3 regions of the Blautia sp. AF17-9LB genome follow, and region 2 is predicted to be linked to each of the others. Evidence: a T-box and tRNA genes for the amino acid it is inferred to sense, from the RefSeq annotation. Region 2 holds a T-box; the other regions hold tRNA genes.
The links. A T-box is a leader RNA that pairs with one kind of tRNA and senses whether it is charged. The one in region 2 lies ahead of DWX00_RS06435 (proline--tRNA ligase), so its partner is inferred to be a tRNA-Pro.
Positions count from the first base shown of each region.

Region 1 (10,424 bases), on a different contig from region 2:
CAAAATGCTGCGTCCGGGCGGCCTCATGATGTATTCGACGTGTACCTTCGCCCCGCAGGAGGACGAGGGAACCGTTTCTTTCCTTCTGGAAAACTTCCCGGAAATGGAACTGATCGAGATGGAAGGCTACGAAGGTTTTTCAAAAGGCAATCCAGTCTGGGGAAACGGCGATCCGGAGATCGAAAAGACCGTGCGCATCTGGCCGCATAAAATGAACGGCGAGGGCCATTACCTTGCCCTGTTCCGCAAAAAAGGCGAAGCCATTCCTTATGAGACAGAAGAAAAACCGATCGAAAAGAAAAACAAAAAACAGAAAAACCGGAAAAAAGACCGCGGAACGGAAGCACCGGGTCCGTCGAAAGCAGAAAAACAGATCCTTTCCGATTTCCTGTCCCGGATGACAGCACCGATCCCGGTGGAGGAACTGGAAGTCCGCGCCGGAAAAGTATACCATTCCCCGTCCCTGCCGGATGGCGTGCGGAATCTTCATTTCCTGCGGAACGGTCTGTATCTCGGTGAACTGAAAAAAGACCGTTTCGAGCCGTCACAGCCGTTTGCCGTGACACTCTCCGCGGACAAGTTCAAAGATTACATGAATTTAAAGGCAGATGACGAGCGTACCGAAAAATATCTCCACGGTGAGACAATTTCCGTAGAGCCGGGAGAGACCGCATCGCCGTCGGGCTGGAAGCTGGTCTGCGTCGATGGATTCGGCCTTGGATGGGGCAAACTGGTCAATGGAACCTTGAAAAATAAGTACCCTGTTGGATGGAGAAAGTAGAAAAATCATGCCAGTTTTTGCAGGAAAAACGTCGAAATATTACAAAGTTATTAACAGAAATTAAAAAAGACTTTCATTTCAGACATACTTGTGTTATAATGGCAAAGTACGGCGGGAAAAAAGGCCCATTTTCCGCAGTAACTTGGAGTGACAATCAGCAACAGAACGTAATAAGTATGAGGTGTACGACATGAAAAAAAAGAAATTATTCAGCCTGGTTTTGGCCACAGTGCTTACGGCAGCAACCGTTCTGCCATGCTATGGTGCCAGTACAAAGGAGAAAATTTCAAATGCTCAGGCAGAACAGGCTGCCGCACAGTCTCAGCTTGACAGCATACAGAGCAGGATTGACGAACTCAATTCCAAAAAGGGACAATCAGAAGAATATCTTTCCGAACTGAACCAGCAGCTGGACGATCTGCAGAACCGTCTGCAGGAGCTTCAGGATCAGTATGATGCGAAGCAGAACGAACTGGTACAGATTCAGGCAGATCTGGAAGATGCAAAAGCAAAAGAAGAAGAGCAGTACGAGGCGATGAAGCTCCGTATCCAGTATATGTATGAAAATTCCTCCGGAAACGGATACATGGCAATGCTCTTTTCTTCCAAAAGCATTTCAGAGCTGATCAGCCGGGCAGAATACATACAGAAAATTTCCGATTTCGACCGCGATCTTATGCAGGAGTATGAGGACACGGTAGACCAGGTAAAAGAAAAAGAAACACAGGTGCAGGAAGAGCAGGCAGCGATCGTAGAACTGCAGCAGCAGAGCAGCGATCAGCAGGAAGCCATTCAGGAGCTGTACGCAGCAGCTTATCAGGAACTCCGTACCTACTCCGCAGAGCTGGACGATGCAAAATCCAGCGAGAGTGCACTGGTAGATGAAATCAACAGCAAAGCAGATGCAATCAATGACCTGATCCGTCAGGCGAAAGAAGAGGAGATTGCAGCGCAGAAGAAAGCAGAAGAGGAAGCAGCCGCAGCAGCCGCCGCACAGCAGGCTGCCGCAGAAGCTGAGGCTGAGGCCGCCAGAAAACAGGCAGCCGAGGCCGCAAGAGTCGCAGCCGCAGAAGCAGCAAATGCCGCAGCGAAAGCAGATACCGATACAAGCAGCAGCTCCGGAAGCAGTTCTTCGGACAGCAGCGCATCCTCCACGACAACGGGGAGTCCATCCGCGTCAGATACTTCCAGCAGCTCCTCCAGCGGAACATACCTTGGAAGATTTAAACTGACAGGCTATTGCTCCTGTTCCATCTGTACCGGACAGTGGTCCGGCGGATCCACCGCGAGCGGAACCACACCGACCGCAGGAAGAACGATCGCCATGGGCGGTGTACCATTCGGAACGAAACTGATGATCAACGGCCAGGTTTACACGGTAGAAGACCGCGGAACCGCTTACGGCCACGTAGACATCTTCTGCAGCAGCCATTCCGAGGCGCTGAGCTTCGGCGTGCAGTATGCAGATGTATATCAGCTGAGCTGAGAAACAAAGATAAGAGATATGCCGGAACAGAACTTCCGGCATATCTCTTTTTTTGACTTTCTCAGAAACTGTCATTCTAAAATAACACCAAAAAGGCCGCAAACCTGTGTAAAATGTACCTTTTGAAGCAATAATAAAAAAAATTAAAAAAAATTCAAAAAAGGTGTTGACATTCCTATAGACATCATATATAATAGCTATTGTTGAAGGACGAGAGTTCAGAAAACAAATAAAATCGAAGCGTGGCTCAGTTTGGTAGAGCGCTGCGTTCGGGACGCAGAGGTCGTGGGTTCGAATCCCGTCGCTTCGACTGGAATGAAAATGCCGAAAGCCTTGACAATCAAGAGCTTCGGCATTTTTTCGTATGTCAGAAAGAGAACAGGAAACAGTACACGAGGAGGAAATTTTTGTGAAAGCATTATTTTTTGATATTGATGGAACGTTACTGAGTGAGATTACAAAAGAAATTCCGCAGAGCGCGCTCGATGCATTGAAAAAGACAGCGGAAAAAGGAAATCTTACGTTTATTAATACCGGCCGCACCTGGTCGGAGCTGCCCGAGGAGCTGAAAAAGCTTCCGTTTTCCGGATTTCTGTGCGGCTGCGGGACCTATCTGCGCCGGGACGGCGAAATCCTGATGCATCAGACGATTCCGAAAAAGCGCTGTGAGGAAATCCCGGTTATTTTAAAGGAGTGCAGGATCGGCATGATTCTGGAGGGAACGGATAATGTTTATTTTTCGTCGGAGGTATCCCGTTTTCGGGAGGTCGAGCAGACCCGTGCCTATTTCGCAGCTGTCGGAATCGGACTCGCGGAGACAGCGGAGACAAAAGGAATCATTTACGATAAATTTTGTATCGTAACCGATGCACAGTCTGATATAGAACGTATGTACCGTGAATTTGAGCAGGAGTTTGATATCATGGATCGCCGCGGCGGTGTATACGAAATCGTTCCGCACGGCTGCAGCAAAGGAACAGCTGTGGACTATGCGCTGAAACAGTTTCAGCTGGAGAAAGAAGATGCATACGTATTTGGCGACAGCAGCAACGACCTTACCATGTTCCGGTGCGGCGCACACACCATTGCGCTTGGAAAACATGATGAGATTCTGGATCCGTACACAGAGTACGTAACCGATACCGTCGAGCGGGACGGCGTGGCAAAGGCGATGGAGCATTACGGATTGATCTGACAGAAAAAAAGAAAAAAAGAAAGCGAAGGGGCGCATTTGAAAAGAAATTTTCAGGTGCGCCCCTTTGGTTGCAATTTTTTGAAAAAGGAAACAAGAAAAGCAGCGTCTGAAAAGGTATGTGCATTGCAAAGTAAAAAATTTCATGGTAATATAAAAATGAGTTTTTATGTATATTTGTAATGATACCAGGAGGTGAGCGTTCAGAAGTTCCATGGAAACAGAAAAAAATCAGATAAATAAAAAAAGCCTCAGATACCGTTTTACAGCAGGAACGATCGGAGTAAGTGTCTGGCAGCAGGAATGAATGCTCACTTGGCAAAGCCTATAAAAATTGAAAACATAAAGAGAATTTTGTGTGAATATTGTGTGTAGTGGTTGCAACTTCTCAAATCCGTATACCTGTTTTTCACGTTTTGTAGGATATTATAACGTAAATGTAAAACTGGCAGGGACAGGTTCTCTGTATACAGATAAAAGCAGGATAATGAAGTATAAAACAGAGAGAGGATTTTTATAAAATGGAAAAGTATGAAGACAAAATATATTCTTTAGGTGAGGCTGTAACGGGACAGACACAGGCTATGTCACAGGCCGTACAGAAAACACTGGAAAATAATGGCGGGGTAGGTATAATGACAGGATCTTATGACCAAAACCTGTCTATTTTGTCTGTGAATAATCTGCTGTTGCATAGTACAGGATATACATTCGATACTTTCATGGAACAGACAAAAGGCTCATTGAGAAACTTCTTTTATGACGAGGAAGATAGACTGGAGCGAGACCGTTTTTTGCAGCTTCACGGAACAGGGGAAGCACAGATCCTTACAGCAGACGGTACAGTGAAAAATGTACGGCTTTGTAAAGAGGATGCGACAGATGAGGCGGGCAGACAGATCTGGGTTATGTCCGTACAGGTCAACTGGGATCATGTAAATTTGACACTGCTCAATGAGGCTATCTGTTCCGGCTTCTGGTATTTTGACTGTGACGAAAACAGTGAGATTGTGAATGCAAACTGGAGTCATGAATTCCGAAAAATGCTTGGCTATCATGACACTCTGGACTTTCCGAATAAACTGGAATCCTGGTCAGATCTTCTGCATCCACAGGATAAAGAAAGAGTAATGGTGCAGCTTCAGGCGGCAATTAAGGATAAGACGAACCAGATAAAATACCAGGTAGAGTATCGTATGAGAATGAAGGATAATCAATACCAGTGGTTTCGGGCATCGGCAGAAGTAATACGCCGTCTGGATGGTTCTGCCAGCAGGATTGCCGGGATTTTTATTAATATTGATGCGGAAAAAAAAGAGGCCATGCAGGCACAAAAATCTGCTGCTTTCCACCGGGCTTTTACGAAAGCAGACCTGTGTGAGTATTATGTAAATCTGGAAGCGAATACTTTTGATACCTTTAAGGTTGAACCGTCCCTGATGACAGTCTTTGAACAGAGTCATACATGGGATGAACTGATCCGTCATTTTGTGGATTCCTATGTTGTGGAGACAGATAAGAAGGCGGTATCCTCTTTTTACGACCGTGGTTATATTGCAGAAAGGCTGAAGGGTCTGGAAACCGAATTGGCTTTAGAGTGCCGTATCACTCTGAATGGAGAAGAACGATGGGTCCGCAATGTGGTCATACGTGGCGAAATAGAGGATTCAGAATATGCCATGATCTTTCTGCGTGATATCACAGAGACAAAGGTAGAGAGCGCACGGCATCTGCAGATGGCAGCGGATAATGCTTCCATGGAGCAGCTGATTCAGAGTATTGTGCGTCTGGTTGACCGCTTTGTTGTCTGTGATCTGGAAAATGACAGATATGAATTCTATAACCTGAATGGACAGATGCTATATAAACCTTTGGGATTCTATCATGATTTTCAGATGCAGGTTCTTGAAAAGTATAAGACACTGGAACCATTGGAAACTATGGACATCCTGATCGCACCGGAAAATATCCGGAAGAATCTGAAAAGTGAAAATGATATTTATAAGTTTGAGTACTGCAGCCTGGATGAAAAGACTTATAAGATCGCTTCTTATATTCCTTTGGAATGGAAGAATGGAAAGCTGGAAAAGGTATTGCTGGCATCCATGGATGTGACACAGGAGAAGAAAGCAGAGATTGAATCCCGTCAGGCACTGAAAGAGGCTTACCGGTCTGCAGAAAATGCAAACCGTGCGAAAACAGAATTCCTTTCCAATATGTCACACGATATCCGGACACCGATGAATGCCATTGTCGGCCTGACAGCAATTGCAGGAGCAAATATTGAGAGCCAGGACAGAGTCATTGAATGTCTCAGCAAAATTACAAAATCAAGCCGTCATCTGCTGGGACTGATTAATGAAGTGCTGGATATGGCACGTATTGAAAGTGGAAAAATGACGCTGGCACAGGAGGATTTCAATCTGCCAGATCTGGTGGATAATCTTATAACACTCACAAAACCGGTGATTGATGAACATAAACACAATTTAGATATACACATTAATCACATTGAACATGAGAGTGTCTGTGGTGACAGCCTGAGAATCCAGCAGGTATTTGTGAATCTGATGAGTAATGCGGTCAAGTATACACCGGATGGCGGGAATATTACTTTTTCCATAGAGGAAAAGCCAAATGGATTTTCGGAACTTGGATGCTATGAATTTACGATTGAGGATAATGGGATCGGTATGTCACCGGAATTCCAGAAAATCATGTTTGATCCTTTCAGCCGCGCAGATGACCATCGGACAACCAGAGTCCAGGGAACAGGTCTGGGAATGGCAATCAGCAGAAATATTGTGAACCTGATGAATGGTAATATTAAAGTGGAAAGCACCTTACATAAGGGAACTAAAATTACAGTAACAATTTATCTGGAACTTCAGGAAAAAGAAAAAGAACAGGACAGAAATCTGATGAATCTACCTGTTCTGGTTGTGGATGATGATAAGACATGCTGTGAAAGTACAGTTGCCACATTGAAGGAGATTGGGATTACAGGCGAATGGGTTCTCTCCGGCAGAGAAGCCGTTGAGCGCTGTTATGCACATCATGAGCTAAAAAATGATTACTTTGCTGTTATTTTAGATTGGAAAATGCCGGATATGGACGGAATTGAAACAGCCAGACAGATCCGGAAACGGATAGGGAAAGAGATTACCATTATTGTACTGACATCTTATGAATTCAGCGAGATCGAAGAAGAAGCAAAGGCTGCAGGCGTAGATGCTTTTATTGCAAAACCGCTGTTCCGTTCCCGTTTGACGGCTACATTGCGGCAGTTTACTTCTGGCAGAAAAGAAAAAACAGCAAGAAATTATCTGGATGAGCTGTCTGAAGCAGATTACACAGGAAAAAGAATTCTGCTGGTCGAGGATAATGAGTTAAACAGAGAAATTGCTGTTGAAATTCTGCAGATGACAGGGGCGGAAGTGGAAACGGCAGAAAATGGAAAAATTGCAGTTGAAAAAGTAGAAGCTTCACCGAAAGGCTTGTATGACCTTATTTTTATGGATATCCAAATGCCTGTCATGAATGGTTATGAGGCAACCGCAGCAATCAGGAGCCTTCCGGGTGAACAGGGAAAACTACCGATTGTTGCCATGACAGCAAATGCTTTTGCAGAAGATGTACAGCTGGCAAAAAATACAGGCATGAATGGACATATCGCGAAACCGCTGGATATGAATAAGCTGAATGATGTTCTGGAAAACTGGCTGTAATTGTTTCCCAATTATTGAATTAATGATTTTATCAGGAAAGAATGAGGAAAATACGAGGATGAAAAAGGCAAAACAATGTCTGATAGCATTACTGTCAGGTGTGCTTTTAGCAATTACTGTTTTGTCTGGCTGTGGACAATCTCAAAAAGCAGTATCTAAAAATGACGATCACCTTACCGTGTATCTGTGGGAAAATCGTTTAATGAAAAATATTGTACCCTATATCCATGAGCAGTTTCCAGATCAGGATATTGAGTTTATTACCGGTAACAATGATACCGATTTATATAGCTATTTTGAGGAACATGGTGAACTGCCGGATATCATAACCGTACGTCGATTTTCTGGAAAAGATGCACAGGATCTGGAGCCATATCTAATGGATTTTGCTTCTTATGACGTGGTTTCCAGGTATTACTCCTATGCATTGCAATATTATAAAAATTCAAAAAATGAGATTCAGTGGCTTCCTATCTGCGGTATACCGCAGACGATTATTGCCAACAAGACATTGTTTGAACAGTATGGAATCAAGATACCGAAAAACTATAAGGAATATGTACAGGCATGCCAGCAATTTTATGATAATGGTATAAAACCGTATTCCCTGGATCTTGCAGAAGACTGGTCTGCTCATGAGGTGATTCAGACAGGTGCAATTGGGGAATTCATGAGTCTGGATGGAATCGAATGGAGAAGCTCAGCTGAAAGTGCATCAGGGGATATCGCGTTTGATGATGCGTTATGGAAACGTATTTTTTCAGAAACCAATACATTTTTGAAGGACTCACATTTTACAAGTGATGATATCAGCGTCGATATTAATACTGCAACGCAGATGTTCCTTGAGGGAAAAGCAGCAATGTTTCATGGTTATCCGGCACTTATGCAGGAATTTCAGGAACAGATGGATGCAGAATTAACTCGTATACCGTTTTTTTCACAGATTTCGGATGAAGCTTTTATAAATATGACCCCTTCTCTGAATATTGCATTTAACAAAGAACTGGAAAAAGATCAGGAAAAACTGGACCTGGCATTCGATGTCCTGGAGTGTATGATTTCAAAAGAAGGACAAACATTGATCGCAGATGGAAAGGGTGTAATTTCATTAAATGTAGATGTTCCAAACATGATGGAAGATGTACCTGGACTGGAAGATGAAATTAATAATAATTCTGTTTATATCCGATATTCTGCTCAAAAATCATTTGATGCCAGTCTTGAGGCTGTTCACGGATTATTGTCAGGGGAAATGGATGAAACACAGCTGATGAAAGAATCTGGCATTGCCAGAACTTTCAATCAGCTCTTTTTTAGCATCAGTTCCCTCTTGACATTTTTTCATTTCCTGCTATACTTATCAAAAGTAATTACTAAAGATAACTAATTTTTAAACAGAAAGGAACCTTTTCCATGACACAGGAAAAATTAAAGCAGTTCCTGGATGCGTGTTTTGATGCAAAGCGTCTGATCGAGAAGCTCCCGGACCTGCCGGACGGTATGAAGCCGCGGCAGGTGCATGTGCTGGATGCGGTGAGTGAGATTCAGAAAAAGCAGGGCTTCTGCCGCGTCAGCGACATCAGCAGCTATATGAACACAACGCTGCCGAGCATCACCAAGCTGGTGCAGGAACTGGAGGAGAGAAATCTTCTCGTGAAACAGGCGGATGAAAAAGATAAGCGCGTGATCAACCTGACACTGACCGAAGAGGGAAAAGAGTTTGTGGAACTCCGCGTGACGCACTTTCACGGGGAATGGGCATCCCGCCTGCCAGATCTGGACGACGCGGTGGTGGACGAATTTGTGCATGCAATCACACGGATGCAGGAAACGATGCCGGGAATAAAAGGAGTGAAAAACAATGGCAAAAGAAAATAAGAAAGAAGTATCGTTTGTAGAGGGACCGATTTTCCAGTCCCTGATCCGCTTTGCGCTGCCGGTGCTCGGCGCGCTGATTCTGCAGGCGGCTTACGGTGCGGTCGACCTTCTCGTGGTCGGCTGGTTCGGCGATGCGTCGAGTATTTCCGCTGTCGGAACCGGAAGCAACTTCATGCAGATGGTAACACTTATCATCACCAGCCTTGCGATGGGTTCGACCGTTATGATCGGCCAGCACATCGGCGAGGGCAAGCCGGATAAGGCCGGCAAAACCGTGGGAACCTCGATTGTTCTGTTCGCCATCATCGGTGTCGTCATGACGGTGATTCTGGAGCTGTTCGCAGGCCCGATCGCCAATATTTTACAGGTCCCGGCGGAGTCTTTTGACAAAACCGTCCTCTACCTGCGGATCTGTTCCGGCGGTATTCTGATCATCATCGCGTACAACGTCATCAGCAGCGTGCTTCGCGGAATCGGTAATGCAAATCTGCCGCTTTTATTCGTCGGCATCGCCTGCGCAGCCAATATTGCCGGAGATCTGTTCTTCGTCGGTGTGCTGAAACTGGACGTTGCGGGAGCAGCGCTTGCGACGGTTCTGGCGCAGCTGATTTCTGTCATCGCCTCCATGGGTGTGTTGAAAAAAGGCAATCTGCCGATTGAATTCAAAAAAGAAGACTGCCGCATCGACCATGACGAGCTGAAGAAAGTCCTGAACGTCGGTGTGCCGATCGCGCTGCAGGAGACGACCGTACAGATTTCCTTCCTTGTGATCAACTCGATCATCAACGGCATGGGCCTTATGCCGTCCGCCGGATACGGTGTGGCGCAGAAGCTGACCTCATTCATCATGCTGATCCCGTCCTCTGTGATGCAGTCTGTGTCAGCATTCGTGGCACAGAACACCGGAGCCGGAAAGAAAGACCGCGCGTGGAAGGGCTTCCTCACCGCAATCGCAACGGGCTGCTCTCTTGGAGTTGTGATTTTCTGCATCGGTTTCTTCGGTGGAAGTGTCATCTCCAGAATCTTCACGAGCGATCCGGCCGTTATAGAGCAGAGCGCCGCTTACCTGCGCGGTTTCGCACCGGAATGTATTCTGACCTGTGTGCTGTTCAGCAGCATCGGATACTTCAACGGCCGCGGCATCAGCATCCCGGTTATGATCCAGGGAATCACCTCCGCCTGCCTGATCCGTATTCCGCTGGCGCTGTTCTTCTCACACCTGCCGAATACGAACCTGACCTTCGTCGGCATGTCCACCCCGATCACAACCGTATACGGCATCTGCTTTTTCATGATCTGCTTTGCACGGTTAAAGAAAAAAGGGCAGATGTAATTGAATCAAACATAACAGAACTG
Region 1 is NZ_QUGU01000020.1:40,225-50,648, reverse strand. Features, by position in the region: gene DWX00_RS17090 (RsmF rRNA methyltransferase first C-terminal domain-containing protein) at 1-781, shown strand, start outside; gene DWX00_RS17085 (PcsB-like coiled-coil domain-containing protein) at 972-2,267, shown strand; tRNA gene DWX00_RS17080 (tRNA-Pro) at 2,504-2,577, shown strand; gene DWX00_RS17075 (Cof-type HAD-IIB family hydrolase) at 2,677-3,462, shown strand; gene DWX00_RS17065 (response regulator) at 3,981-7,187, shown strand; gene DWX00_RS17060 (ABC transporter substrate-binding protein) at 7,246-8,577, shown strand; gene DWX00_RS17055 (MarR family winged helix-turn-helix transcriptional regulator) at 8,604-9,068, shown strand; gene DWX00_RS17050 (MATE family efflux transporter) at 9,052-10,401, shown strand.
Region 1: it encodes a tRNA-Pro, which carries the amino acid that the T-box ahead of DWX00_RS06435 (proline--tRNA ligase) is inferred to sense. The anticodon was not compared.

Region 2 (10,424 bases):
AGATGTAGAGCAGGCGGTCCTTGATCGGAGCGAAAAGCTTCTGTTCACTGGAAAACTGGCGGCCGGAACAGACAACAAAATGGATGCCCTGGTCGACAAGCCTGGAAACAACAGTCATATATTCCGGGTCGATCAGAAGTGTGCCGTCTTTGACGAGCGTTCCATCGACATCGGTTGCAATCAACTTTATCATAATAGAAAATCTCCTTATCTTGTCACAGAAAAAATTCAAACTATAGCAAGACCAGAAAATAACGCAAAAAAGGCAGTGCTGCAGGGCGCGAATTACAAGGAACGGATTTGAAGGCGTACCGGGGTACGACGAAAATCCGTGACGCAGTAATTCACGTTCTGCAGTGCTGAATTTTTTGCATTATTTTCTGGGATTGCTATAAACAAGATTATATCGTGAATTGCTTCGGGGTGCAAGCCGGAACCGGAGGAACGCAAAACTCCACGTTGACGAAATGCGGAAATAAGGCGTAAAATAAAGAAAAATATATATCCACAGGGGGATTTTTATTATGGCATTTATTCAGGTAAGCTTCATGTCAAAAACTTTAATGCGCACCGTACCGCTGCAGGTTATTCTGCCGGTCGACAAATTTACCTTTGGGCAGCCGGAGCGCGAGGAAAAACCGTTTAAAACGCTGTATTTGCTGCATGGCATTTTTGGGAATGAGACAGACTGGGTTCATGGAACCAGAATCCAAAGATGGGCAGAGGAGAAAAACCTTGCCGTTGTCATGCCGGCCGGCGAGAATGCGTTTTATGTGGATCAGCCGTCCATCGGTGCCATGCACGGACAGTTTATCGGAGAAGAACTGGTTGAGATTACAAGAAAAATGTTTCCACTGTCCAGAAAAAGAGAAGACACCTTTATCGGAGGTCTTTCCATGGGTGGTTTTGGCGCACTCAGAAATGGCCTGAAATATCACGATACCTTCGGGGCTGTGATCTGCCTGTCCGGTGCACTTCATGTGCTGGAAAATCCGGAAGAGAGCAGAGCGGACAGCTTTGCACATGAAGAAGGTTATTTCGGAAATCTGGTCGAAGCAGCAAAGAGTGACAAAAACCCGGCTGTTCTTATCGAGCAGTTAAAGGAAGCACGGAAAAAAGATCCGTCTGTCAATGTGCCGACCGTATTCCAGGCGTGCGGAACAGAGGACGGACTTCTGGAAGTAAACCGTCTCTACCATAAACGGATGGAAGAGAGCGGCATGGACATTGTCTACTATGAGAGTAAGGGTGGCCATGAATGGGATTTCTGGGATGAGTGGATCAAAAAGGCACTGGACTGGCTGCCACTTGAGGAAAAGACGGAAGGCCTGAACAGCGGAAACGTAAATGTTTAAAGGAAAAAGGGAGACAGGCAATGCCAGAAACGAGAAATGACGAATTGTACCGTGCGTTAAAACACAACGGTTACCCGGACGACTTCTGCCGGGAAATTGCATACCGCCAGATGAACACCGATTTTACCGCCACGCGGATGCTCGGCTATCTCTACCGCGTCACAAGCCCGCGCGCCGAGGACGTTGTCGATGAGATGCTGGCTATCCTGAGTGACCGCAAAGCATGGATTGAGAAAAAACAGTCTGAGGAAGCCCAGGCGGCGATCAGCAGAATGTACCGGGAAGGCCTGTAACCTGGGCGGGCGTTTATGCAGAAAAAGCAGAAGGAACGGGCTTGCATTCTTTTCCGGTTTCTGCTACAATCAGTGCAGTGAAAAAGCGAAGAAAAGAAACAGTAGCGACAGAGCGCATTCAGAGAGAAAGCGGCAGGTGAAAGCTTTTTGCAGAATCTATCGTGAACCGGTCTTGGAGCTGTGCACCGAAGAGAAGAAAATCCATCAGGAAAAATTTATTTCGTAGGCTGCACCGGGATCTCCCGTTACAGAGAAGGTACAGAGAGCAGAGATCACGCGTATTACAAAATACAAAAATCGTGGGGTACAAATGTTCTGTGTCAGAGTGCAGGAGTTTTCCTGAATTTAGGTGGTACCGCGGATAAAAAAATTCGCCCTAAACTGCAGCTTGCGGTTTAGGGCTTTTTTTCTGTTTGAAAACTGCGCATCGCATTCTCGTTACTTCAGTGATGAGTTAGATGCGTAAAATGTTGACTAAAAGCTTAAAATCGGACAGGCTGGAATGTTCTCGCGTCTGGAAGACTTCAGATGTTGAAAACCCAAAGAATAAGGAGGAAATCAGAAAATGAAACTTGAAAAATTAGTAGGAGAACGCTTCAAAGAAAGACCTGCTGACTGTGTCATCGACAGCCATGCTATTATGGTAAAAGGCGGATACATCAAATATATGGCAAACGGAATCTATTCTTCCTATCTGCCGCTGCGTCGCATTGTGCGCAAAATCGAGCAGATCCTGCGCGAGGAGATGGACAAAATCGACGGCCAGGAAGTGCAGTTCCCGGTTGTCATGCCGGCTTCTCTGTGGGATGAGTCCGGCCGTTACGATAGCATCGGCGATGAGCTGCTGCGCTTCACAGACCGCAACAATGCCAAAATGGTACTCGGCATGACCCACGAGGAGGCAGCCGTACACCTTGTACGCGAGTATGCACAGAGCTACACCAAATATCCGTTTATGATCTATCAGATCCAGACAAAATTCCGTGATGAGGCCCGTCCGAGAGCTGGACTGATCCGTGTGCGTGAGTTTACGATGAAGGATGCTTACTCCTTCCATACCAGCCAGGAAGATCTGGAGCAGTATTACGAGAAATGCCACGCAGCATACGAGCGCATCTTCGAGCGTGTCGGCGTGCCGGAGGTGGTATCTGTCAAATCCGATTCCGGTATGATGGGCGGAAATATCTCCCACGAGTTCATGCTTCTGACTCCGGTCGGAGAGGATTCCATCGTTCTGTGTGATTCCTGCGATTACAGAGCCAACATGGAGGCAGCTGAGAACATTTCAGATATCGCAAGAGACGCAGAATCCGCTGCACTCGAAAAGGTTTATACACCGAACGTCCACACCATTGAAGACGTCTGCAATTTCTTCGGAGACGAGACAAAGAACTCCTGCAAAGCCGTTGTTTATCAGCAGAATGTTGATGATAAATACGTTGTCCTTTTCATCCGCGGCGATCTCGAAGTCAACGAGACGAAGCTGGTCAACTTCCTCGGCGAGCAGGTTCACGCAGCCGTGATCACCGAAGAATGCGGCCTGAACGCAGGCTACATCGGACCGGTGAACCTGAAGGTGAACGGAGATGCCGTTGTCCTCTACGATAAATCCCTCGAGGGAAGAAATAACCTTTCCTGCGGAGCCAACGAGGCAGAGCATCATTACAAAGGACTCGACATGGAGCGCGACGTTCCGAATGCCGAGTATCACGATTTTGCAAAAATCCAGGAGGGCGGCATCTGCCCGAAATGCGGCAAAAAGACTGTGAAGATCTCCAGAGGTATCGAGGTCGGAAATATCTTCCAGCTTGGAACCAAATATACAAAATCCATGAATATGACCTATGTCGATGCAAACGGCGAGAGCAAGACCCCGATCATGGGATGCTACGGTATCGGTGTCGGCCGTCTGGCAGCATCGGTCTGCGAGGCACATCACGATGAGTACGGCCCGATCTGGCCGAAAGCTATCGCTCCGTGGCAGGTACACCTCTGTGCAGTCCGCGTCGATGACGAGGGAGTCAGAGCATATGCGGACAAGCTGTACGAGGATCTGCAGAATGCAGGCATCGAAGTGATCTACGACGACAGAAGCGTCAGAGCCGGCGTAATGTTTGCCGATGCCGACCTGCTCGGCATTCCGCTGCGCATCATCGTAAGCCCGAAAAACATGAAACAGGGCGTTGTCGAGGTTGCATCCCGCGATAAGACTCTGAAAACACAGATTCCGCTGGAAAATGTGATGGAAGAGATTAAACAGTATCTGTAATGATTCAGAACCATGCGAAAGGGAAGAAAAATCGCGATGGGGCTCGGAAGAAGTTCGACAGGAGAAAACACGATATGGAACTCTGGGATATCTATGATGAAAACAAACAGCCGACCGGCCGCACGATGAAGCGGAATGACTGGCATATGAAGCCGGACGAATTTCACCTGACGGTGCTCGGCGTAATCGCAAGACCGGACGGAACCTTCCTTATCACAAAACGTGTCATGACGAAAGCCTGGGCACCGGGCTGGTGGGAGGTTTCCGGCGGCGCGGCACAGGCAGGAGAGAGCTCTTGGGAGGCCGTGCGCCGTGAGGTCAGAGAGGAAACCGGACTCGATGTGAGCAAGGCAGACGGCGGCTACCTCTTCACTTACCGGCGTATCAACCCGGATGAGGGAGACAACTACTTTGTCGATGTCTATCGCTTCGTGATGGATGTCAAAGACGAGGATCTTCACCTTCAGGAGGAAGAAACGGACGGCTACCGTTTTGCTACGTTGGACGAAATCAAAGGATACGCCGCAGAAGGAAAATTCCTGCATTACGACAGCATCCGCCAGGCATTTGAACTGTAACAGAGAAATGAGATAAGAAAAACGCGTTCCCGCCGGAAACCACAGGGGTTTCCGAAAACGGGAACGCGTTTTCTTAGCCTTAGAGCGTGTCTGAAAAAGGCTTTTCGCAAGCAGTTAATTGCAGTTAATTGCGATTGAATACTTCGCGGTTGAGCGCCTTTTCCTGATGGCTGACAATCGTTGTGCAGACAGCATCGCCTGTGATGTTGACGGCGGTACGCAGCATATCGAGAATACGGTCGATACCCATGATAAGAGCGATACCCTCCGTTGGCAGTCCGACGGAATTCAGTACCATAGCCAGGGTAACAAGTCCGACGCTTGGGATACCGGCGGTACCGATGGAAGCCAGTGTTGCGGTAACAACAACCGTTGCGAGGTTTGCCGGAGTCAGATGAATACCGTACGCCTCTGCGATGAAGATGACAGCGACACCCTGCATAATGGAGGTACCATCCATGTTGATGGTTGCGCCGAGCGGAATGGTGAACGAAGAAATCTGCTTCGAGACACCCATCTTTTTGTTCAGCGTATCAATCGACATCGGGATTGTCGCGTTGGAGGTTGCGGTGGAAAATGCAAATCCCATAACCGGAAGGAATTTCTTCACGAATTTAATCGGATTCAGCCGTGTGAATACGAACAGAAGAACCTGATAAATGACGAAGCACTGCAGTGCCAGCGCCAGTGTTACATTTCCCATGTATTTCAGCATCGGTGCGAACGCAGAAAAGCCGACCGTTGCAAAGGTACGTGCAATCAGACAGAAAACGCCGACCGGGGCCACCTTCATGACCGTCATGGTCATTTCCATCATGACATCGTTAAACTGGCTGATAAAGTTGGAAACGACCGAAGCGCGGTTTCCGAGCTTTGCCAGCATTACGCCGACAAACAGGGCGAATACGATGATGGGAAGCATATCGCCGTTTGCCATGGAACCAATCGGGTTCTTCGGGATGATGTTGAGCAGTGTATCCACCAGGCTGACGCTGGAATCTGCTGCTGTCGAGGACAGGTCTGCTTTCTGAACCGCACCCATGTTAAGTCCGAGACCCGGGTGAATGAGCAGGGCGGTTCCAAGTGCGATGCAGACGGCAAGTGCTGTGGTAACAAGGTAAAAGCCGATCGTTTTTACGCCGACCTTTCCGAGGGTTTTGCTGTCTCCGATGGACATACTTCCGCAGACGAGGGAGCAGAAGACAAGCGGTACGACAAGCATCTGCATCAGGCGGATAAAGCCCTGTCCGATGACATACAGCACACCTTCTACGATGACGGTGTCCTTGATATAGCTGGACGGGATCCAATAGTGAATCACCACGCCGAGCAGCGCACCGGCCAGCAGGGCAATAAAAATCTGGGTGGAAAGCCCGGGCTTCTTTTTTGACTTTTCCGTTGTTTCTTTTCTGTTTCGGACCATTATTCGATTCCTCCGGTTTCTTCGAGATATTCTTTCAGTGCCGTTTTCCAGTCGAGCGGCTCAGGAATACCGGTCAGGCGGAGCATCATGTTGTCCAGAACAGAATAGGTTGGGCGGACATCATCGCGTGCGACAACCGGGTAGAGATCAAGATCACCGGTTTTTCCAGTATACTCGAGGATGGTTCTTGCAAACTCATAGCGGCTGCAGCTTCCGGGGCAGACAACGTGGTACAGACCATACTCCTCGCTGTCGATAAAGTGGCAGATCACGCGTGCAAGCTCAAAAGCACTGGTCGGAGCCGCATACTGGTTGTTTGGAACCTCCATCGTGCCGCCTTTTGCCGCATTGCGGAGTACTTCATCCACAAAATCGCGGCCGATCCCGTAAATCCAGGAGCTTCGGATGATGACAAAGCGGTTCAAAAGCTGTGTCAGGATTTTCTCTCCGGCCTCTTTTGATTTTCCGTAGATCGTACGCGGATGCACGGTATCAAACTCGTTGTACGGGATGCGGGATTCCTTGTCGAAAACATCATCCGTTGAGATCTGAATAACCTTTGCGTCGATATCATTGGCGGCAAGCGCTACGTTGCGCACACCGATGGCATTGACACGATAGGCTTCGTCGATGTTTTTTTCACACTCGGCAACGTCGGTCATACCGGCGCAGTTGATGATAACGTCGGGACGGTTGACATAAACGAACTGTGTGACTTCATCGATTTTGGTAATATCAACCTCGTGAATATCCGTCGGAAGAAGCTGATATTCCACACCCTCCAGCAGTTCCAGAAGGGCAGTACCGATGTGGCCTTCGGCACCTGTAATCCATATTTTTTTCATAGGTTCTCTCCTGTCCTTGATTTATATACAGAAAAACTGTAATTGTATTTATTTTACCTGTGGACTTTACAGAAGTCAATAAATTATGGAAAGTCTCTGTGCAGAACCGGAAAAAAGTGGTATCATTTCTGTATATGTCTGCGGTGTAAGACTGCATATCTGCTACAAAAGAAGGAGGAGTATTTTTGAAAAAGAACAAATATGAAATCGACATGTGCAACGGCACGATTATGGACAAGCTGATTTCCTTTTCGCTGCCGCTGATGGTGTCCGGCATTCTGCAGCTGATGTTCAACGCGGTGGATATCATCGTCGTCGGACGGTTCAGCGGAAGCCAGGCGCTTGCGGCTGTCGGATCGACAACGGCGCTCATCAACGTGTTCATCAACCTGTTTATGGGAATCTCGCTCGGTGCGAATGTGCTTGCGGCGCGGTATTATGCAGCGGGGCGCGACTGGGAGATGTCGGAAACGGTACATACATCGATCATGCTGGCGCTGATCAGCGGCGTTGTGATGGCGTTTGTGGGCGTATTTTTTGCAAAAGGCGCGCTGGAGCTGATGGATACACCGGCGGATGTCATTGATCAGTCGGCATTGTATATGAGAATTTACTTTATGGGAATGCCGTTTTTCATGCTGTACAACTACGGTGCGGCGATTCTGCGTGCCGTCGGCGACACGAAGCGGCCGCTGTATTTCCTGATTGTATCGGGTGTGATCAACGCTGGTCTGAATATGTTCCTCGTGATCGTGTTCAGTCTCGGCGTGGCAGGTGTGGCGATTGCAACGATGGTTTCGCAGGCGATCTCCTGCGTGCTGGTTCTGCGGTGCCTCTATAAGAGCGAGGGAAGTTATCAGCTCCGGTTCTCGAAGCTGTGCCTGAAAAAGGATTACATCATCCCGATTTTCCAGGTCGGCATCCCGGCGGGTATTCAGAGTACCGTTATCAACTTCTCGAACGTGCTGCTGCAGTCATCCGTCAATTCCTTCGGTTCGATTGCAATGGCAGGCTACACGGCGGCCAACAATGTGCTGGGATTTTTATACACCTCAGTCAACTCCGTCACCCAGGCGTGCATGAGCTTCACAAGCCAGAACTACGGTGTCGGAAAATACAAACGAATGGATAAGGTGCTGATCGACTGCCTGATTCTCTCCAGCGGCATCGCACTGGTGATGGGTGGCGGCGCGTATCTGTTCGGTACGGAAATCCTGCAGATTTACACTGGGGACCCGGAGGTTATCCGCTGCGGTATGGAAATTCTGTCGATCACGACGGTTCCGTATTTCCTCTGCGGCATCATGGACCTCTTCCCGGGAGCCCTGCGCGGTATGGGATGCTCGGCGGTGCCGATGATTCTGTCCGTCATCGGAACGGTCGGAACGCGAATCGTGTGGATCTTCGGCATTTTCCCGCAGCACCGCTCGCTGTATGTGCTGTTCATTTCGTATCCGGGATCGTGGATCATCACGATTATCATGCAGGTGATCTGCTATCTGATTATGCGGAAGAAAGTCTACAGCCGGGCAGCAGCCGTATAAAAAAGAGAAAAAAGACAAAAAGCCAGAAAAACCGCGGATAAATCCATTTTTAGGTGGAATTATCCGCGGTTGTGTGATAAGATGGCTGTATGCGAAGAGGCAGGTAGAAGATACAGGGACACCTGCCTCTTACTCTGTGAAAAAGGAGAGAAGAGAGAACATATGAAAAAGTTTTATGCATGGTATCAGAAGCATATTACAGGTGCGATCTTTACCGGACTGCTTCTCGGTATCTTAACCGGACTTCTTCTGGCGGACCGCTTTACGCCGATTCTGACCGTAACCGGCGTCATCGGCGGCATCTACATGAACGCCTTGAATATGATGATTTTCCCGATGGTATTCTGCTCAATTGTCATGGGCATCTGCAGCATCGGAAATGCAAAAACGACAGGTAAGATCACCGGCTACTCGATGATTTTCTTCCTGTGCACCACCGCGATTGCAAGTGCAGTCGGCATTATCATTCCAAGACTGATCCGCCTCGGAAAGGGAGTCCATTTTGAGATGGCAACTTCCGATATCCAGGCGACCGAGATGACCAGCATCCTCGACACGATCAAAAACCTGATCCCGTCCAACCCGGTGAAAGCATTTGCGGAGGGCAACATGCTCCAGGTACTCGTGTTCGCTGTCGTTGTCGGCTTTACGCTGATTGCGGTCGGAGAGAAGGGACAGCCGCTCTTAAACGTGATCGACTCCCTGAATGAGGTCTGCTTAAAAGTCATCAGCACCGTTATGTACTTCACCCCGATCGGTGTCTTCTGTACGATCGTGCCGGTTGTCGAGGCAAACGGAACCAAAACCATCGTTTCCCTGGCAACCCAGCTCATCATTCTGTATGTGGCATTCTATGGATTTGCGATCGTCGTCTACGGCGGCGCTGTAAAACTCATCGGAAAGACGAGTCCGGTCAAGTTCTTTAAGGCGATCATGCCGGCAGCCCTGAATGCATTCGGAACATGTTCCAGTTCCGCGACGATCCCAATCAGCAAGCGCTGTGTCGAGAAAGAACTCGGCGTTTCGAACCAGATCAGCAGTATTGCAATCCCGCTCGGTGCCACCGTCAACATGGATGCGGTATCGATCCTGATGTCGTTTATGATCATGTTCTTCGCAAATGCCTGCGGCATCAACGTCAGCATTTCGATGATGGTGATCATTCTGCTTGCCAACGTCCTGCTTTCTGTCGGAACACCGGGTATTCCGGGCGGCGCGATCGCATCATTCGCAGCACTCGCCACGATGGCAGGTCTTCCGGCCGGCGTCATGGGCGTTTACATCAGCATCAACACACTGTGTGACATGGGTGCCACCTGCGTCAACGTCATCGGCGATATGGCAGGCTGCGTTGTGCTGCAGGAGAAAATCAAACTGGAAGAAAACTAAAAAATGTTACATAGAAAAAGAGGGATTCCTTTCACGGGAGTCCCTCTTTTGCAATGCGTAAAATAAATTAAATATAGTCCGAAACATATGGAATATGGTGGAAGAGCAGGTCATCCAGGCATTCCACAGTCTGCGGCGTTGTTTCGATGCGCGCCATCTCATACAGCTTGGAAGCCGTCTTGTAGCCGAGCAGCAGTGTCGTGAGCGATGCGATCGTCATTTTCATCACATGGTCCGGCTCGCGGTCGGTCGGCACACAGTGTCCTTTTTCAAAGAAGAATGTGAAGCTGTCATTGTTCCACGGAAGCAGCTCATCCTCGATCTCAAAACGGATACACACATCCGGCTCGTCCGGGTCGCAGGCGTAATGTTCCATAAACTGCACGACATCGATGATACGCCCCATCGAGTACGGGCGAATCGTTTCTTTGATATCGCTGTCCTCAAGCTCGAACGCGATGGGTTCACTGTAGTAGTTATTTCCTTTGACCTCATCGATCATGGAATCGTGCGCATGAATATACTCCCAGAGTCCCAGCTGTGCTTCGCGGTTCAGATAGATCATCTCTTTGATATGCATGATATCGGAGCTGATCAGATAGACCATGTAGCCGTACGGCACATCATCAGCGGAATAGTAGATCGCAACGACGGTATCATCCTCATCCCAGCGGAAATATTCTTCCCACGCCAGATTGTTGCGGTAGAGGCAGCCGTGCGTCTTCGAA
Region 2 is NZ_QUGU01000004.1:216,773-227,196, forward strand. Features, by position in the region: gene DWX00_RS06420 (Cof-type HAD-IIB family hydrolase) at 1-193, opposite strand, end outside; gene DWX00_RS06425 (alpha/beta hydrolase) at 525-1,355, shown strand; gene DWX00_RS06430 (hypothetical protein) at 1,376-1,648, shown strand; T-box leader at 1,728-2,030, shown strand; gene DWX00_RS06435 (proline--tRNA ligase) at 2,214-3,917, shown strand; gene DWX00_RS06440 (NUDIX hydrolase) at 3,992-4,495, shown strand; gene DWX00_RS06445 (dicarboxylate/amino acid:cation symporter) at 4,620-5,918, opposite strand; gene rfbD (dTDP-4-dehydrorhamnose reductase) at 5,918-6,763, opposite strand; gene DWX00_RS06455 (MATE family efflux transporter) at 6,976-8,307, shown strand; gene DWX00_RS06460 (dicarboxylate/amino acid:cation symporter) at 8,470-9,696, shown strand; gene DWX00_RS06465 (GNAT family N-acetyltransferase) at 9,764-10,424, opposite strand, start outside.

Region 3 (10,424 bases), on a different contig from region 2:
TTGTAGTAGTCAACCATGTTGGTGTATTTCTTCATATACGGAGAAACATCCACCAGAAGGCCTGCGTCTACCCATTTCGTATAGTCAGCTTCCATGTTCCACCACCAGATGATGTCCGGTCGCTGTGTCTCATCGCCCATCAGAAGGGAAATTTTGGATGTTGCATCCGACCAGCCCGGCAGTGCAATGATATCGATATCCAGGTTGCAGCGGTCCTCCATCCATTTCTGCATTTCGCTCTCTCCTTTCCTTCCGGCGATATAATGCATTATTTTGCACCATTATTTTTTAATGTGTGATATTAACAAGGTTTTTATTCTTGCGTTTTTGTTCAGTTTAGTTTTCCTTAAATGCACCATTTTGCATTACTAATTAGTGTTTTTCTACATGGCATTTATGCACGAATTTGAATCATTGCAAAAAGGGAGCCGGAAACGCCCCGGCAGACGGTTTTTCTTCTCGTCCGCCGGGGCGTCCCTGGCTTTCTTTCTTTGTTCACTTTTTCCTGTTTTTTCTATTTCTTTCTATCCCTGGCGCTTGCACGAGGAACGGCGCACCACAACCTCCCCCGAAACGAGAATCCGCTCTTTCGGCGCTTCCGGGTGCTCCTCCCGCCATAAAAATTCATGCACCATACGGCGGCCAAGCCACTTCGTATCGACATGAACGGTTGAGAAGAACGGATACAGCATCCGGTCCTCATCATCATCAAATCCGGTCAGTGCCACATCCTCCGGCACGCGCACGCCGATTTTCCGGAAGGATTCTGTCAGTCTTTTGGCGATCATATCGTTGCCGCAGACAATCGCTTCCGGCAGTGTATCGTAGCTCGCCACAATCTTGTCAAAATTTTCCGGGTAATAAAAATGATCGCTCTCCATATTGGGGCGCACAAGCTCCTCATCGAGCGGAATGCCCGCCTGTTCCATCGCTGCAAGGAAACCGACATACCGGTCATGCATCGACTCATACGTGCTGCTGTGCTCACTTAGGAAACCGATCCGCGTCATGCCCTGCCCGATCAGATGGGACGTCAGAAGACTCACCGGCTGCACACCGTCCACACGCACGATATCGCCCATCGGCCGCTGTTCGATGCCGCAGTAATGGTCGAGCTGAAAGATGCGGTAACCCAGATTTACCAGTTTCTGCATATATTCCGGCGGCAGCATTTTAATGCAGAAGATCGCATCGATATTTTCATTCAGGCCGAGCGGCAGAATGCCGTTCGCCTCCTCCCGCTCCGTCACGACCGCAACGCGCGTCTGACAGTTATTGAGGCTCGCCTCCTCGGAGATGCCGCTCACGACACGGTCCCAATAAACAGCGGCATCCCGCGTACGCAGAACCATAATATTGTAATGCTTCTCCTGCGGTGCCCGAACTTCTTCCACATATACATTTTCGCCCAGATAGCCATTTCTTTTCGCCATCCGAAGAACTCTCTCCCGCGTCACCGGAGCTACCTTCGGATCATCCTTTAATGCCATGGCAACCGTATTCCGGGACAATCCCAGCTCCTTTGCCATACTCTGTATCGTTACTTTCCCCATAACTTCCTCCCTGTTTTTTCTGCGCAATTCATTTTTCTTCCGCACACGTCTTTGTCCGTAAGAAAAAAAGTGCCGTAAAACGACACTCTTACCGATCGGGGCAACAGGATTTGAACCTGCGACCTCACGGCCCCCAGCCGTGCGCGCTACCAAGCTACGCCATACCCCGTAATCATGTTTTCATTATACCAGCGAACTTCTGAAAAATCAATGTTATTTTTCCCTCTCCCGTTTCATTACATTCATTTCTTTATTTCGTGTCATATTCTCTTTTATTTTACTATATTGTCACTTTTTCTTTCTGAATATGTAATTTTTCGACGTTTTCCACGTATCATAAGTGAAAGGGGAAAATCGTATGCCATACAAACTTTCACCTCTGGCATGCCCGTCTGCAAAGACTATGTAAAAACTGAATAAAAGGAGACATCGTAATGGAAACTGAAATTTACTTTCTACTACACTCTTTAGGAATTGGTGCAAAATACCGCGGATTTCGCTATCTCGCCTATGGTATCGCTTTATGCATGGAAGACGAAGATTATCTCCTTCGGGTCAGCAAAACGCTGTACCCAAAGATCGCGCAAACGTTTCAGGTATCGTCCTCCTGCGTCGAACGAGACATCCGCACCGCTATTTCCGTCTGCTGGACCCGCGGAAACCGTGATCTGCTCTTTTCGCTTTCTGTGCATCCGGTTCTGACAAAACCGACCAATTCCGAATTTTTTGATATTTTAAGTTCTTATATCAAATACTACCGTGCTTTTCCTGCCTGTCGTCAGGAGGCATAAAAAAACGAATACAGAAAAGATAACACTTCCGCGCCCTATCATATTGGGGGATATGCATGGCGCGGAAGTGTTTTTTCTATGATAAAACGATAGAACGAAAAAAGGAGACTGCCCGCAAAGGCAGCCTCCCGATATGGATCATTTGACAGCAAACCGATTAGTTGTTGATCAGTTTGTCCTCGTTGCTCCAGCTGTACAGTTTTCTGACTTCTTCTCCGACTTTCTCTGACGGATGCTCTGCAGCTTTTCTTCTCATTGCACGGAAGTGAGCCTGTCCGCCTGCTGGGGACATATCCAGAAGGAAGTCTTTTGCGAAAGTACCATCCTGGATATCGGAAAGGATCTTCTTCATGGTCTTCTTGGTTTCTTCTGTGATGATCTTCGGTCCGGTGATGTAATCGCCGTACTCGGCTGTGTTGGAGATGGAGTATCTCATTCCGGAGAATCCCGACTGATAGATCAGGTCTACGATCAGTTTCATCTCATGGATGCACTCGAAGTATGCGTTTCTTGGGTCGTATCCAGCCTCGCACAGAGTCTCAAATCCAGCCTGCATCAGGGCGCATACACCGCCGCAGAGAACTGCCTGCTCACCGAACAGGTCTGTTTCGGTCTCAGTTCTGAAGGTTGTCTCCAGAAGACCAGCTCTTGCTCCGCCGATTCCAAGGCCGTAAGCCAGTGCTCTGTCCAGAGCTTTTCCGGTGTAATCCTGCTCAACAGCAACCAGGCAAGGAGTTCCTTTGCCAGCCTGATACTCGCTTCTTACTGTGTGGCCAGGTGCTTTCGGAGCGATCATAGCTACATCTACGTTCTTCGGAGGTACGATCTGTCCGAAGTGGATAGCGAAACCATGAGCGAACATCAGCATGTTGCCCTCTTCCAGGTTTGGCTCGATATCTTTTTTGTACATTGCAGCCTGTTTCTCATCGTTGATCAGGATCATGATGATATCAGCCTGTTTTGCAGCCTCAGCAGCGGTGTATACTTTGAATCCCTGTGCCTCTGCTTTTGCCCAGGATTTGCTGCCTTCATAAAGTCCAATAATAACATCACAGCCGGAATCTTTCAGGTTCAGTGCATGAGCATGTCCCTGGCTTCCGTAGCCGATAATTGCGATTTTTTTGCCTTCCAGTAAAGAGAGATTACAATCTTCCTGATAAAAAAGTCTTGCTGCCATTTTATTTTCCTCCATAATATATAGAATGTCTTGACCGGCGGCAGGTCGGTCAATTTATACAGCGAAAAGCATTTCTGCCTTTTGCTGTTTGTCAGGGAAATGAACTTTTCTATACAAAAATTTCATTCCTCTAGCAAACGTATGTAATGTGATCTGCGTTAATCGAGGTAACGCACATCGTGGGCTCCTCTGGAGAGTCCTGTCACTCCTGTTCTGGCCAGTTCCAGGATTTCGTATCCCTGTACCAGATTCAGGAATCCTTCGAGCTTTGACTGGTTTCCGGTCAGCTCTACAATCAGGCTTTCCTGTCCCACATCCACGATTCTTCCACGGAAGACATCGGAGATGGCGATGACATTGCGGCGTTCATTTTCATTCACACGGATTTTGACCAGCATCAGCTCTCGTCTGACACTCTCGTCCGGCTTCAGCTCTTTGATATCCCGCACATCGACAAGTTTTGCCAGCTGTTTTTTGATCTGCTCCAGAATCATTTCATCACTGCAGTACAGAACAACAGTCATTCTTGTGTATCGCGGGTCTGCTGTCACACCGGCGGTGATCGTCTCGATATTGTATCCGCGTCGGCTGAAAAGACCAGCTACTCTGCTTAAAAGTCCCGGCGTATTATCCACCAGCAGGGATAATGTTCTTTTCTGTTCCATAAACACCAACTTTCCTCCATCCGCAGGCGCCGCGGATTTTCAGCAATTTCTTACAACTTCCAACGCCTTATCCAATATATTAGCAACTTATCCTCACTTTGTCAACAAAAATTTTACCAAATTATTCTTTTGAGCAAAAATCTTTTGCCTCCTGTGGTTCCCATTTGCATACCTTCCGGTCATACGTAAGGATGCCGTTCGACTCCTCCTCGACATCGGTAAGCTGTGTGTAGACTGCTGCGGCAAGTCCCTGTTCTGTGAGTTCTCTTATCTTTTCTGCCAGTGCATTCATCGCTTTCTGGTACTGTGTCTGGTTCTGGTACGTGCGGTAGCCGAACGATTTTTCGGAGTAGAGATGCTCCTGTACCGGATACGTATAGCCGCCGTATTCAGAAAAAGCAAACGCGCGCTCCTCCGGTTTTACTTTTAACGGACGAAAGTAATTGTGAAGGCTCTTGATGTCCCCCGCTCCCTGATCGTACCAGCCGCTCGCGTGGTCGATCTGCCGCGTCGGATCGAGAGCGCGCACCATTTCTGTCATCTCCCTGGCATCAAACTGTCCCCATCCCTCGTTGAACAGAACCCAGAGCGACACGCACGGTGCATTGTAAAGCTGATGAACCGTCTCGCGGCACTCCCGCTTCCACCACTCTCTTCCCGTTTTTGAGGTCCGCGAAAAGAGCGGATAACAGTTATCCCTGAATTCCGTTGTCACAAACGGCAGTACGGTCGGAAGGTACAAAAGGAACGTCTGAATCGACCGGCCGCCGCCGTTGATCATATCCTGCCACACCAGCATACCGATATGGTCGCAGTGGGAATACCATCTTGCGCACTCAACTTTCAGGTGTTTCCGGATCATATTGAAACCGAGGCGTTTGGCCGTCTTAATGTCATAAACCATCGCCTCATCGGACGGCGGCGTGTAGAAGCTTTCCGGCCAATAACCCTGGTCGAGGACACCGTTCTGGAAATACGGCTTTCCGTTTAAGAGAAGACGCGTGATTCCTTTCTCATCTTTTCCAATGCCGAATTTGCGCATGCCGAAATAACTCTCGATGCGGTCTTCTCCCGCTTCAATGGAAACCCCATAGAGATGCGGATGTTCCGGGCTCCAGCCTGCAAAATTACCGAGAATCAGCTCCGCCTCGTTTTCTCTCGTCTCCCGGACGCAGATCACCTTCGCATCCGGCGCTTCGCTCTCCCGCACCGTAATTTTTTTCGTCAGTCCCGCATCCGGTCCGTTGAGGAAAACCCGTACTTTTACGCTCGCCGTATCATATTCCGGCGTGATCACGATGCGTTCCAGATACGTCTCCGGCACCCATTCCATCCAGACGCTCTGCCAGATGCCGCTCTGCGCGGTGTAAAACATGCCGCCCGGGGTAAGGCTCTGCTTTCCGCGGCCCTTCCAGTCCGTGTCCGTCTCATCGCGCACCTTGACGGCAAGCTCGTTCTCTCCCGTTTTGAGATACGGCGTAAGATCCACTGAAAAAGAAAGATACCCGCCGAGATGGCCTCCGGCACGCTTTCCGTTGCAGTAAATTACCGCATCCTGATCCACGGCGCCGAACTGCAGCAGCAGCCGTTTTCCGGCAGGAATTTTGGGAAGCTGAATCGTGCGGAAGTACCACAGATATTCTTTTGGAAGCAGCTGCCGCTTCACGCCGGACGCATCGCACTCCGGGGAAAACGGAACGAGAATTTTTCCGTCCCGCTGTTTTGGCATTTTCTGCGTTTCCGTGAACGCATACTCCCACCATCCGTTCAGATTTGTCCAGTTTTCCCGGCGCATCTGCGGACGCGGATATTCCGGAAACGGGAGCTCTTCTTCCGGATTTTTCCCAAATTCCGTAGAAAGGCGGAATTTTTTTCCTTCCTTTTTTCCAATCTGTAATGCTTTGACCGCATTTTTGAAGTCCATTCTTTTCCCTCTTTTTCTGATTTTTATGATTGATAAAAGCGTGCCCGGACAAAATCCCGGACACGCTTTTGGTGTACTGAAAATCAAAGCGGATATTCGCAATCCGGTTAGATAAACGCCAGCGTTTTCATCAGATACAGCCAGAACGTCAGCGTAAAGGCACTGCCGCACGTTGTGAGCATAACGGTGTTTGCCGTCAGACTTCCCTCATGACCCATATTTTTCGCCATGATAAAACTGCTCACCGTCGTTGCGGAACCCAGCATCACAAGGATTGCCACCAATTTTTCCTGACGGAAGCCAAGTATCACGGCGATCGGCAGAAAGGCAGCTGCAAGACCGACCAGCTTAATCGCAGCTGCAGCAATCGACGGCCGGATATTCTTTGCCGCGCTCTTTGCCTCAAACGACGCACCCATCGCAATCAGGCCGAGCGGCGTTGCAAGTACCGCAATATTCTGCACCGTTTTCTGCAGAATCACCGGCTTTGGAATGCGAAGCACCGACCAGAGAAGTCCTGCAGCGATCCCGAGGATAATCGGGTTTGTCACGATATTTTTCGCCGTCTTTTTCACAAAATCTGCCGTGATCTCCTCCCGTTCCGGACGGAATACTGCAAGAACGATAACCGCCATGATATTATACAGCGGCACACTGCTGATGATCATCAGCGGCGCCATGCCGGAATTTCCGTAGATATTCTGGATAAAGGCAATACCAAGGATCGCCGCACTGCTCCGGTACGCCGCCTGGATAAATTCGCCTCTTGCACTTCTCTCTTTTAAGAGATGGGAAAGTCCCCATACCGCAAGAATTGAGAGCAGTGTTGCAAAGAAGCAGAACAGAACGAATTTGATATCCCACACAGCGGAGAAATCAGAATCCGACAGGTCCTGGAACAGCAGCACCGGGAGTGCGATTTTAAACACAAATTTGTTCATTTTGCTTGTGAACGATTCGTCCAGAATACCAACCTTTCGAAAGAAAAGTCCCAAAATCATTGTCAGGAAGATCGGCATCGTCGCGTTCAGGCTGAAGATCAGATTACTCATACCAGTGTTTTTCCTGCCAGTACATTTTTATAATCTTCGTAGTTCTCTTCGAGAAGCTTCGGCGTATTCAGACCGTAGGGACATTTCTTCATGCAGGCGCCGCAGTGGAGACAACCTTCGATTTTCTTCATCATCGCCTGGCCGCGCTCGGTGAGCTGGTTGGCGGACGGGGAACGGCGCAGAAGCAGGCTCATGCGCGCGCAGGTGTTAATCTCAATGCCTGCCGGACATGGCATACAGTAACCGCAGCCGCGGCAGAAGTTGCCGGAGAGCTCTTTCTGGTCTTTCTCGATGATCGCCTTGATTTCATCCGTCATGGCAGGCGGACAGGCAATGTAGCTTAAGAACTCGTCCAGCTCTTTTTCTCTCTGGACGCCCCAGATCGGAAGCACGTTGTCGTACTGGTCTTCAAAAGCATATGCAGCCGCGGAGTTTGTGATCAGCCCGCCCGAGAGCGCTTTCATTGCGATAAAGCCGATATTTTTCTCTTTGCATCCCTGTACCAGTGCTTTCTCACGGTCCGTTGCCAGATAGCAGAACGGGAACTGCAGCGTCTCGTAAAGACCGGTCTCGATGATCTCCTCTGCCACGCTCATGCGGTGGTTCGTGATACCGATGTGGCGGATTTTTCCCTGTGCTTTTGCTTCCAGCATCGCCTCATACAGGCCGGTTCCATCTCCCGGCTTAGGACAGAAGGACGGATTGTGGAACTGATAGATATCGATGTAATCCGTCTTCAAAAGGGAAAGGCTTGTCTCCAGATCCTTCCAGAAGCCCTCCACATCCTTTGCCATCGTCTTCGTAGAGATAAAGACCTTCTCACGCATTCCCTCAAACGCTGCGCCTAATTTTTCCTCGCTGTCGCTGTAGGCACGCGCGGTATCAAAAAAGCGGATGCCTCCGTCATACGCTTTGCGCAGCAGATAAACAGCGTCTTCTTTCGTGACACGCTGTACCGGCAGCGCGCCGAAGCCGTTCTTGTTTACACAGATTCCTGTACTTCCCAGTGTTACCATGGACATACTTATGTTCCTCCTTTTTCGCTTTCGTTGTTTCAACTCACAGTCGGTATTTCACGGAGTCTGACATATCGAAAATAGTTCGACTGTGACTTGCCTCATGTCAGTGGAGAATACCGATTTCTCTCCGCCCGCCACTGCCGTTATGTTTCTTTTAGCAATTCATCCCACCGCTTCAGAAACGGGGGACTTCTTGTCTACTGGTGTTAAAATCCGTTATTTCTATAGTATCACACTTTCTGTCAGACGGCAAACGCGATTTAAAGAGGCAGGCACAAAGGGAAATACTTTCCTTTTATGTCTGCCTCTGAATATCATTTTTTATTTTACTTCTTTATAAAAGTTTACGCAGTCCGACGGATCATAATAGATTTTATTATCCGCAAGCAGCGTGGAAACACCGTTCTGTACTTCGATGATGCTGACCGCACAGTTGTACGGCACGCCGCCGTGCCAGAAGTCGTTCTTGTCTTCATAGACATTGCGCAGCAGCGCGCGCATGCAGCAGCCGTGGGTGGCGATCAGGATCGTCTTGTCCTGGAGCTCCGGTTTTGCAGTCAGCTCATGATAGAACGCTTCCGCCCGGTCGCAGACCTCCTGGATCGTCTCTCCGTCTCCCGCCGGGCGGAAGTGGAACGGATCTCTGTAAAAATCGTCGAAGTGTTCAGACGGAATCTCAAAATTGTTTACCCGGCATCCAAGCCCTTCCCAGGAGCCAAAGGAAAGCTCCATCAGGCGGTCGTCGGTCGTAAGCGGCACATTTCTGCCCGCAAGGACAAGCTCTGCCGTGTGCTTTGCGCGGCGCAGCGGACTGGAAATTCCAAGGTCAAACGGGATATTTTTCAGTCCTTCCGCCGTCACTTTCGCCAGACGGACACCGTTCTCATTCAGCTCGGTGTCCGACTGGCCCTGCAGTCTGCCTTCTACGTTCCACGCGGTTTCACCGTGGCGTATGATATAAAGTTTCATAAAAATCAGCCTCTCAGTTCGATGTTGAACTCATTCTGCAGTTTCTTGCAGATCTTCTCGACAAATTTCTGTACTTTTTCGAAGTCAAATGCTTCTTCCTTCGGTGCAAAGGTGACGGTGAACGCCATGCTCTTCTTGCCTTCCGGAATCTGACCGCCCTCGTAAACATCGAACAGACGGATCTCTTTTACGTATTTGTTTGCCTCGCGGATGCAGTTCTCTACATCGCCGCAGCTGATGTTTTTGTCCATGACAAATGCCAGATCACGTTTCTCCTCCTGGAATTTGGAGATCGGCTGGAAGGTGCGTTTTTTGCCGTACCATCTGGAGAGCTCTTTTAAGTCAAGCTCCATGATGTAAGCGGAAGTACGCATGCTCAGCTCGTTCTGGATATCGTATGCTGCTTTTCCGAAGTATCCGATTTCTGTACCCTCGCAGAGTACTTTCACTGCCTGATACGGATGCAGGAAGGATTTCTGAACCGGCTCGTAGGTGAACTCAATGTCCATGCTCTCGGCGATGGTGTTGGCGATGCCCTTCATCGTGAAGAAGCTCTCGTTGTTTCCGAAGGTTCCGACGCAGAGAACTTTTCTCTCATCCGGGTAGGATGTCAGCGGCAGGGACTCCGGAATGTAGATGCTTGCTACCTCGAACAGTCTTCCTTCAAGGGTGCCCTGTTTCTCATTTCTGGAAATGGCATTCAGCATGGAAGCTGCCAGTGTGGTACGCATCAGGGACAGATCCTGGTTGATCGGGTTGATGATCTCGATGGCATTTCTCTCTTTTGCATCTGCCGGCAGTTTCAAAAGATCCAGATCTGCAGGGGAGAAGAAGGAGTAATGCATGCACTCGTAGATACCCATGGTGCATAAGGTATTCTTCAGTGCCAACTCGCCTTTCTGCTCTTCATTGTAGCCGCCCATCGTTACCTGTGCAGCGGAAAGGAAGGTATCAGTTACGTGATCGTAGCCGTACATACGGATGACTTCCTCTGCCACGTCCGGATAGCGCTCGACATCGTTCTCTCCCTCCGGCAGCATATCCTCACGGTAAGCCGGAACCTGGATGGTCAGCTCATCGCCGTTGATTTCCGGTGCAAAGTTCAGGTTTTTCATAATGCGGAGAATCTCTGCTTCCGGAACTTCGATACCGAGTACGCCGTTTACTTTGCTGACACTGACGGTCATCGGAGTCGGATCGATGGAGTTTCCGGTGTTCACATCGAAATGGGTACGGGAAACTTTACCGCAGCCAAGCTCTTCCATCAGATGCAG
Region 3 is NZ_QUGU01000003.1:120,912-131,335, reverse strand. Features, by position in the region: gene DWX00_RS04815 (extracellular solute-binding protein) at 1-233, opposite strand, end outside; gene DWX00_RS04810 (LacI family DNA-binding transcriptional regulator) at 525-1,553, opposite strand; tRNA gene DWX00_RS04805 (tRNA-Pro) at 1,649-1,722, opposite strand; gene DWX00_RS04800 (sporulation initiation factor Spo0A C-terminal domain-containing protein) at 1,988-2,344, shown strand; gene ilvC (ketol-acid reductoisomerase) at 2,502-3,521, opposite strand; gene ilvN (acetolactate synthase small subunit) at 3,680-4,186, opposite strand; gene DWX00_RS04785 (glycoside hydrolase family 2 protein) at 4,308-6,110, opposite strand; gene DWX00_RS04780 (AEC family transporter) at 6,218-7,162, opposite strand; gene DWX00_RS04775 (aldo/keto reductase) at 7,159-8,184, opposite strand; gene DWX00_RS04770 (histidine phosphatase family protein) at 8,503-9,150, opposite strand; gene pheT (phenylalanine--tRNA ligase subunit beta) at 9,156-10,424, opposite strand, start outside.
Region 3: it encodes a tRNA-Pro, which carries the amino acid that the T-box ahead of DWX00_RS06435 (proline--tRNA ligase) is inferred to sense. The anticodon was not compared.